DNA from 2 places in the Variovorax sp. V35 genome. Region 2 is predicted to be linked to the other one. Evidence: riboswitches for the same ligand, from Rfam matches in the RefSeq annotation. Region 2 holds a riboswitch; the other holds the start of a gene.
The links. A riboswitch is a leader RNA that binds a small molecule or an ion and turns the genes downstream of it on or off. The one in region 2 is predicted to bind cobalamin.
Positions count from the first base shown of each region.

Region 1: linked by a shared signal. The riboswitch ahead of ACAM42_RS20765 (TonB-dependent receptor) and the one ahead of ACAM42_RS16430 (TonB-dependent receptor) in region 2 are both predicted to bind cobalamin.

Region 1 is NZ_AP028666.1:4,465,964-4,470,215, forward strand. It holds gene ACAM42_RS20760 (PepSY domain-containing protein) at 1-793, opposite strand, end outside; gene ACAM42_RS20765 (TonB-dependent receptor) at 804-2,987, opposite strand; cobalamin riboswitch at 3,118-3,402, opposite strand; gene ACAM42_RS20770 (hypothetical protein) at 3,483-3,704, opposite strand; gene ACAM42_RS20775 (hypothetical protein) at 3,856-4,252, shown strand, end outside; gene ACAM42_RS20780 (EI24 domain-containing protein) at 4,233-4,252, opposite strand, start outside.
Region 2 is NZ_AP028666.1:3,552,357-3,556,608, reverse strand. It holds gene ACAM42_RS16435 (cobyrinate a,c-diamide synthase) at 1-213, opposite strand, end outside; gene ACAM42_RS16430 (TonB-dependent receptor) at 198-2,156, opposite strand; cobalamin riboswitch at 2,228-2,469, opposite strand; gene ACAM42_RS16425 (DUF904 domain-containing protein) at 2,602-2,829, shown strand; gene ACAM42_RS16420 (cell division protein ZapA) at 2,826-3,161, shown strand; gene ACAM42_RS16415 (sulfite exporter TauE/SafE family protein) at 3,454-4,252, shown strand, end outside.

The DNA of each region.
Region 1 (4,252 bases), 910 kb from region 2:
AGCCGGTGTACGGCGTGACCGCGCCGCTGCGAAAGCGCCGCCGCAGTCGAAGGCGCAGGATGCCGATGACGATGCCCGTCACGGTCGAGACGATGCACGCGGCCGACAGCCACACGACCACGTCGTGCCACAGCGGCGGGTCGGCGCGTAGCGGCGTGAAGTAGATCCAGTGCGGCACGGCGCCCAGCCAGTTCCAGAAGCGCTCGGCGCGCGTGGTGTCGCGCACCACCTCGCCGGTGCGCGAGGACACGTACAGCTCGGTGCCCGCCGCGTCGCCGATTTCGATGCGGTGCAGCGGGCGCAGCGGGTTCAGGCCCTGCGGCACGGTCCACTGGTCGCGCTCCAGCGTCTCGGCCCAGCGTGCGCCAGGCTGCGCGGAGAAGTCGCGCGCGATGGCCTCGGCCTGCGCCGCATCGACAGGGCCGAGCGCGCGGCCGTCGCGCGCGGACACGGCATGCCGCCCGCCGCGCGCATCGACGATGCGCCACACGGGCTGCGCATCAGTGCCGGCCTGCATTTCGAGCGCCATGCGCCTGGGCTGCTGCGCACGCACCGCGAGCGGCAGCGCATCGAGCGCGGCAGCCGGCGCGACCACCGCCTGTTCGAAGCGCACCGGGGCGAGCCCCGCGAGCCGCTCTTCGTCCGTGAGGTTCGGGTACCCCACGTACATCATGACCACGCCCGAGACGAACCACATGACGAACAGCAGGCAGCCGCCGATGCCCAGCCATCGGTGCGTCCAGTACAGCGCCCGCCGCAGCGGGGGCCATGCGCATTGCCATGCGGTGCTCATGATCCCGTGCTCAGAAGGTCACGAACGCCGACAGCTCGAACGAGCGCGGCCGGCCCAGCAGCCACTGGTTGCCTCCGTTCGAGAACGAGACCGGGTACTTGCGGTCGGCCAGATTGAAGGCGCGCAGCGCGAGCTTGAGCGACGGGTTCGCCTGCCAGCTCACGCCCGCGTCGGCCACGGTGTACGAACCGATCTGCCGCGTGTTGGCCGCATCGACCTGCCGCGCGCCGACGTGGCGCACGCCCAGCTCGGCCTCCCACTGCGGCAGGAAGCGCCAGTGCAGCCACAGGTTGGCCGCCACCTCGGGCACGCCGGCCGGCGTGTTGCCCGCGCGCGAGACCAGCGACTTGCCGACCGCCTCGTTGAAGTCGTCATAGCGCGCGCGCAGCCGCGCGGCGTTGGCTTCGAGGCGCAGCGTGGAGGTCAGCGCCAGGTCGAGCGTGGCTTCGATGCCTTCGGACGACTGCTTGCCGATCTGCTGCACGACGGTCGGATCGTTCGCGTCGCGCGACAGCAGCTTGGTCTTCTCGATGCGGTAGGCGGCCACGCTCCAGGCGCCGCGGCCCTCGGCCAGCTGGCGCTTGTAGCCGACCTCGACCTGCTTGCCGACGCTGAGCTCGAACGGCACCTGCGTGGCCGAGGTGCTGATGAGCCCGGTGAGCGGATCGGCCGCGCGCGCCACCTGCGCATAGAACGACTGCGCGGCGTCGGGCGCGTAGACCACGCCGAGGCGGCCGGTGGCGTACTCGAAGGTCTTGTCCAGGCGCGGGGCGCGGTTCTGCGGGTCGGTGCGCACGATCTTCGCGCGGTCCCAGCGCAGGCTGCCGACCACCGACCAGTGTTCGTTGAAGGCCAGCTTGTCTTCGGCGAAGAAGGCGTAGGTGCGGGTCTTGGTCTTGTAGCGCGGCAGGTAGGGCGTGGGCGAGACGTAGTAGCCGGGGTTGAAGACGAAGGCATCGACCACCGAGCGCCCACCGTAGGGCGTGTCGCTCGAATTCAGGAAGTCGATGCGATTCACATCGAAGCCCACCAGCACCTGGTTCTTCAGGCCGAACAGCGCGTGCTTGAAGGTGGCGTCGGTGCGATTGCCGATCTGCTCCTGGTCATGGCCGATCTCCAGGTAGTCGCCACGCGTCACGCGGTTCGTGGTGGCGCTGTAGGTGTAGGTTTCGCTGTCGCGCCAGTGGCGCTTGCTGTCCAGGCGATAGAGCTGGTTGCGCACGGTGACGGCGTCGTTGGGCGTCCACTGCGCATCGAGGCGGGTCCAGCGGTCGCGGTACTTGACCTCGGCGTCGTCGAGGTTGTAGTTCTGTTCGCGGTTCAGGCTGCTCAGGCGGCCGTTGATGAGCGGCACGCCGAAATAGCGCTGCGGCGTCTGGCGGCCCTCGTCGTGCGAGAGCGTGAACTGCAGCCGCGGCGACACGTCCAGCCGCACCGCGCCGCCCACAGCCAGGCTCTCGGCCTCGCCGCGCCGCATGAAGCCGTCGGTTTTCCGGTGGCTGATGTCGAAGCGGTACGAGAGCATGTCGTTGATCGCCCCGCCGCTGCCGAAGGCGACCTGGCGCGTGGCGTCGGAGCCCACGGTCACGAGTGCTTCGTTGCGAATCGGGCCGCGCGTGGGCTTCTTGGGCACCACGTTGATCGCGCCGCCGATGGCGCCTTCGCCGAACATCACCGAGGCGGCGCCGCGCAGCACCTCGATGCGGTCGGTCGACCAGGTGTCGAACGGGAAGGTGACGGTGCCTGCGCCCACGTACAGGCGCGTGCCGTCGTACAGCTGCATCACCGAGCCATGGCCGTTGAAGCCGCGCGCCGACAGCGACGAGCCGCCGTTGCCCGGCGCGGGCGAGCCCGTGATGCCGGTGGCGCGGCTCGCGGCCTCGACCACCGACACGTCGCCGCGCGCGCGGATCGTGTCGCCGGTGAGCACCTCGATGCTGGCGGGCGTTTCGAGCGGCGTGAGGCCCAGGCGGCTGCCGGTCTGCGTGGGCTCGTCCAGGGCCAGCGGCGTGTGGCGGCTGGCTTCGATCTGCACGGGGGCCAGGCTGGGGCGGCCTGCGGTGTCACCCGACTGGGCGAAGGCTGGCCCGCAAGCGAGGCCGAGCCCCAGCGAAAGACCTGAAAGACCCGAAAGGCGCGCCCGTTGCAGGGGCGGGCCCGAGCGATCGCGCGGCGGCGATGCAATGCGATTCATCCGACTTCTCCTCCGGCCTGCGTCCCCGCAGGCTCCTGACCGATCGCGGACGCCGAGGGAGAAGAGACGAGGGGCGGTGCCGTTTCGCGCGAGGGAAAAGCGGCAGGCCCGGACACGCACTCCCGCAGCATCCGAAGGCGGTTGCGAAGGCCGGTATCCGGGCTCGCGGAGTGCGTCGGGATGCAATGCATGCACCTCGGCGCCGAAGCCCTCGCCTTCCCACGCCGAAGCGCAGTGGCTGCCCGGGCGAAGAATCGCCGGGGCCTGAGGGTGTCGATGTCCGCTGACCGTTGCGGGGGCAGCGCAGGAATGGAAGGGTCGTTCGAAAAAACGACGCCTCGCACCTGCTTCCCGTTTAACCCCGCCGCCAATCCTGTGACTGGTCGTGCAGGGCACCTTCGAACCGTGGGGTGTTGGACGACACCGGTGTGAACCAATGTTTCCAACCGCCGGGATTATAGGGAGCGCCCTGCGGCGGCGCCCTTGCGGGCCCCGTCAGACGGGCTTGCCGTCGGGCCCGAACAGCCGCCGCAGCACCGCCACGCCGGCCACCAGTGCATTCGAATACGTGGCGTAGGGCTCGTGGGCTGCTTCGAGCGGCACGTACACATGGGTGGAGTCGCCGGGCGAGCCGTCCACGGCCTCCATCAGCACCCAGTAGAACTCCCCTTCTTCCAGTTCGTGGACGGTGAGTGCGATGTCTCTCGGCGAAGGCATGACGATCAGAGAAATGAAACAGGGAATGAACTCGCCTTTGAACGGGCAAGGGGCCGGCGCGGTTGTCAGTACTAGGGCTTCTCCTACAGTGCATGGACGCCGCGCGGCCTAATGTTAGGGGTGGGGAGTTGCATCAGAACAAGGAGTCAGCATGAAACATTTCACGCTTGAACCCAACATGCGCGCCGCCTTCGGTGGCGCGTTCTACCCGACCGGTTACTCCCTGGTGATGTTTCCGAGCGTCGAAGACGCCAGCCGCATCGGCCACGGGCTGATCGCGAAAGGCATCGTGAGCGGCGACGAGGTCTACCTGATACCGGCCGAAACCGTCCTGGCGGAAATCGCGCCGACCGTGCATGCCTCGCACAGTCCCCTGCCCTCCGCCGGCACCGACGGCGACACGGTGCGCGCCTTCATCCAGCTCGCCCACGAAGGCCACACGGGCCTGCTGATCCGCACCAAGGACGGCGCCATCGCCGAGCGCGTGATGGAACTGGTGCGTACCGTGCCCTACTCGATCGCCGAGCGTTATCGCACGCTGGTGATCG
Region 2 (4,252 bases):
CGCGCCGGTGGCCAGCGCGAGCCAGTGCGGATCGAGGAAGTCGGGCCCGCACTTGAAGGCCCGCACGCGGCGGCCCTGGCGCACGTGCAGCCGCGCGAGCGCCGCCGCGACCGTGGTCTTGCCCTGCCCCGAGGCCGGCGCGGCCACGAGCACCGCGGCGCAGGTGACGGCTGCACCGGGCGAGGAGCGGCGGGTGTTTACTGCGGAGTCCACTTGAGTCCGACGTACGCGGTGCGGCCCCCGGTGGCGTAGAGCCGTGCGAACTGGTAGTCCTTGTCGCCCACATTGTCCACGCGCGCCACCAGGTTCAGGTCGCGCATGATCTGCTTGCTGGCCGACAGGTTCAGCAGCGTGTAGCCGCCGAGCTTGACGGTGTTGGCGGCGTCGTCGTAGCGCTTGCCCGAGCTTTGGAGCTCGGCGCCCAGCGTCCAGCCGGCGATGCGCCAGTCGGCGCCCAGCGTGCCGTGAGCCCGGGCGCGGCGTGCCAGCAGGTGGTCGGTGGCGAGGTCGCGCGGGTCCTGGTAGTCGAGCGAGGCGCGCAGCGTGACGTCGCCGATGCGGTGGCCGCCCGTGAGCGTCACGCCTTGGTAGCGCGCACGCGCCGTGCTGGCGTAGCAGCCGAACGACGACTGGCAGCCCTTGGCGCTGCCGTCGAACACGATCAGGTTCTGCACGCGGTTGCGGTACAGCACGATGCCGGCCTGCGTGGCGCCGGCCGTGTACTGCAGGCCCAGCTCGACGTTGCGGCTCGATTCGGGTTGCAGGCTCGCCAGGCCGTACTCGCTGAAGCGCTGGTACAGCGTGGGCGCGCGGAACGCGGTGCCGGCCGACACGGTGGCGCGCAGGCTCGGCGTGATCGCGTAGCCGTAGGCGGCGCTGCCGGTGGTCTTGCCGCCGAACTCGCTGTCGTCGTCATGGCGCACGTGCAGCTGCAGCGAATGCGGGCCCTTCACGTAGCCGTAGCCCAGTGCGGCGGCGTTCTGCGAGCGGTCGCGCGAGAACAGCTTGGCCGAGGTGGTGGGCGCGTTCTCGAGCGCGTCTTCGCGGCGCTCGAGCGTGGCGGTCACCAGGTGCGCGCCGAAACGGAACTCGTTCTGGAACAGGTAGCCGCGCAGGCGGGTTTCGGTGCGATAGAACGAGGGCTGGGTCTTGTAGACGGTCTGCGAATCGGTCACCTGCAGGCGGGTGCTGTAGATGTCGTTCCACTTGGCCGACCAGGTCAGACCGGCGGTGCGCAGCTCGTTGGTCGACACGTCGTCGCGGAAGGTGATCGGCGGCTTGGTGCGAAAACTCACCGACGGGTCGTAGGCCGCCTCGGTGTTGCTGGTGAGCAAGGTGGCGTCGATGCGCTGGTCGGGCGTGATCTGGAAACCCAGCTTCAGGTTGCCCGAGGTGCTGCGGTAGCCGTCGCGGTCGGGGTTGGTGAAGCCGTCTTTCGAGGGCGTGCGCTTGGCGATCGGCTGGATGTTGAAGCCCTTGCTTTCCTCGTGCGCCACGCCGAACGAGTAGTCGAGCAGGCCCGACTTGCCGCTCACGCCGCCTTCGATCCGGCGCAGGCCGTGGCTGCCGAAGCCGATGCCGGCGTAGGGCGACACGCCCTCCTCGCCGCGCTTCGTGAAGAGCTGGATCACGCCGCCCACGGCGTCCGAGCCGTACACCGCGGCGGCCGGGCCGCGCAGCACTTCGATGCGGTCGATCTGCGCGAGCGGAATGCCTTCCCAGCCGGCGCCGCCGGTCGATTGCGAATCGATGCGCACGCCATCGAGGTAGACCGCAGTGAAGCGCGATTCGGCGCCGCGGATGAACACGCTGGTGGCGTTGCCCACGCCGCCGCTGCGCGAGATCTCCATGCCCGGCAGGCGCGCCAGCACGTCGGCCACGCCGGTCGCGCCGCTGCGCTCGATGGTCTTGCGGTCGACGATGGAGACATCGCCCACCAGGTCCGACAGCGCCTGCGGCGTGCGGTTGGCGGTGACGACGGTCTCGTCGAGCGTGGCAGGTGCTGCTGATGCAGCTGCGGCTTGCGCCTGCGCGGCCAGCGGCAGCAGGGCCAGGCCGCCGAAGGCCGAGGCCAGGGCGAGCGTCAGCGGCAGGCACGCGGGACGGTTGCGGCGCACGCTGGCGCGGCCGCTGGAGAGGGAAACACAGGAAATCATGGGGTGAACCGAACGAACTTCTATGCCCTGGCCGGCTTCCCCGCCGGCGCCATGGGCGTCATGGCTGCCGATGCGGCAGCCGCCTTGTTGGCCGGTATCCGGGCTGGCAGATCGACCCTTTGCCGCCTTCCCAGGCACCTGTTTCAGGGCGCCCAGTGGCTGGATGGAAAGGGGTGACGCGTTGCGGCGTCGTCTGCTTGACCGTTGCGGGGGCAGCGCAGGCGGCTTCGGCCCCGGGGGGCGTCCACTCCTGCTTCCCGTTGAACTGCGCCGTGCGAACCACGCCGCGAGCACCAACGGGCAGGATTTTAGGCCCACGGGGCGCACACGCCACACCGGGTTTGATCACGAGCGGCGCAGGCCCCAGAATCTCGGCCACGTCCGGTGCGCGCCCCGCGTGGTGCGCCGGATGTTCCGAATTCCCGGGAAACTACAATCGCCAACCATGCCCGCCTCCAGCCCCATCGACCAGATCGCCGAGCGTGTGGAACGCCTGCTCGTGCGTCACGAAGAGGTGCAGCGCACCAACGCGCTGCTGCAGGAACAGGTCGATGCGCTCACGCGTGAACGCGACGGCCTGAAGTCGCGGCTCGCCGCGGCCCGCACCCGCCTCGATGCCCTGCTCGAACGGCTGCCGGCCGACCCCCCTTCCGAAGATTCCCATCACGCATGAAGCAGATTGAAGTACAGATCATGGGCCAGAGCTATTTGCTCGGCTGTCCCGACGGCGGCGAAGCGCAACTGCGCGAGGCCGTCGACCGCGTGGACGCGGCCATGTGCAAGATCCGCGACGCGGGCAAGGTGAAGGCACGCGACCGCATCGCCGTGCTCGCCTCGCTGAACCTGGCTTTCGATCTCGCGGCCCAGCAGGCCGCTGCTGCCGCGGCACCGGCCCCTGTCGCTGCCAGCAGCACGGAAGAAAGCTCCGCCGACACCGACCCGAAGGCCGCCCAGCTTATTCAGAGACTCGATCAGGCCCTGGCGGGCGATGGACATTTGCTCTGAGGGCACGCGGCCCGGCACATCCGGGGCGTAAAATCCGTTTTGTCTGCAGACGTGTCGGGCTTAATATTTCCTTGTTCCAATGCTCTCCGGAGCCGGGCTTGGTACATCGCTTGACGGGCGTGATCATCTCGCGTCAGATGAACCCGAAGTCCTGCTGCCCTCGCCCACCTGAACCCTGGTTCAGGATGCGGGTCCGGCACACCATCTGCAGACACCTTTTCCCGCCACGGCCCCCTGCTTCACCGCACGGGGCCGTTGCTTTTTCAGCCGCTCGTTCTTTCCCCATCCTCCCGTGAACCTCGCTGCCCTGCTCGACCCGCTCCTGATCGCCGAACTCGCCGCGCTCGGCCTGGGCACCGGTTTCCTCGCCGGCCTCCTGGGCATCGGCGGCGGCATGCTGATGGTGCCGTTCATCACGATCATCATGGGCCAGCGCGGCGTACCGGCCGACCTGGCGGTGAAGATGGCGATCGCGACCTCGATGGCGACGATCATCTTCACGTCGGTGTCCAGCGTGCGCGCGCACCACAAGCGCGGCGCGGTGCGCTGGGACATCGTGCAGCGCCTGGCCCCCGGCATCGTGATCGGCAGCCTGGCGGGCAGCCTGGGCGTGTTCGCGCTGCTCAAGGGCACGGCGCTGGCCATCTTCTTCGCGCTGTTCGTGGGCTTCTCGGCCACGCAGATGTTCCTCGACAAGAAGCCCAAGCCCACGCGCCAGATGCCCGGCACCGGCGGCCAGCTCGCGGCGGGCGGCACCATCGGCTTCATCTCGGGCCTGGTGGGCGCGGGCGGCGGCTTCATCAGCGTGCCGTTCATGACCTGGTGCAACGTGGCGATCCACAACGCGGTGGCGACCAGCGCGGCGCTGGGCTTTCCGATCGCGGTGGCCAACGTGCTGGGCTACGTGCTCAGCGGCCAGTCGGTGCAGGGCCTGCCGGCCGGCGCCTTCGGCTACATCTGGCTGCCCGCGCTCGTGGTGATCGCGGCCTGCAGCGTGTTCACCGCCCCGCTGGGCGCCAGGGCCGCGCACAGCCTGCCGGTGAAGAAGCTCAAGCGCGTCTTCGCGAGCATCCTGTACCTGCTGGCCGCCT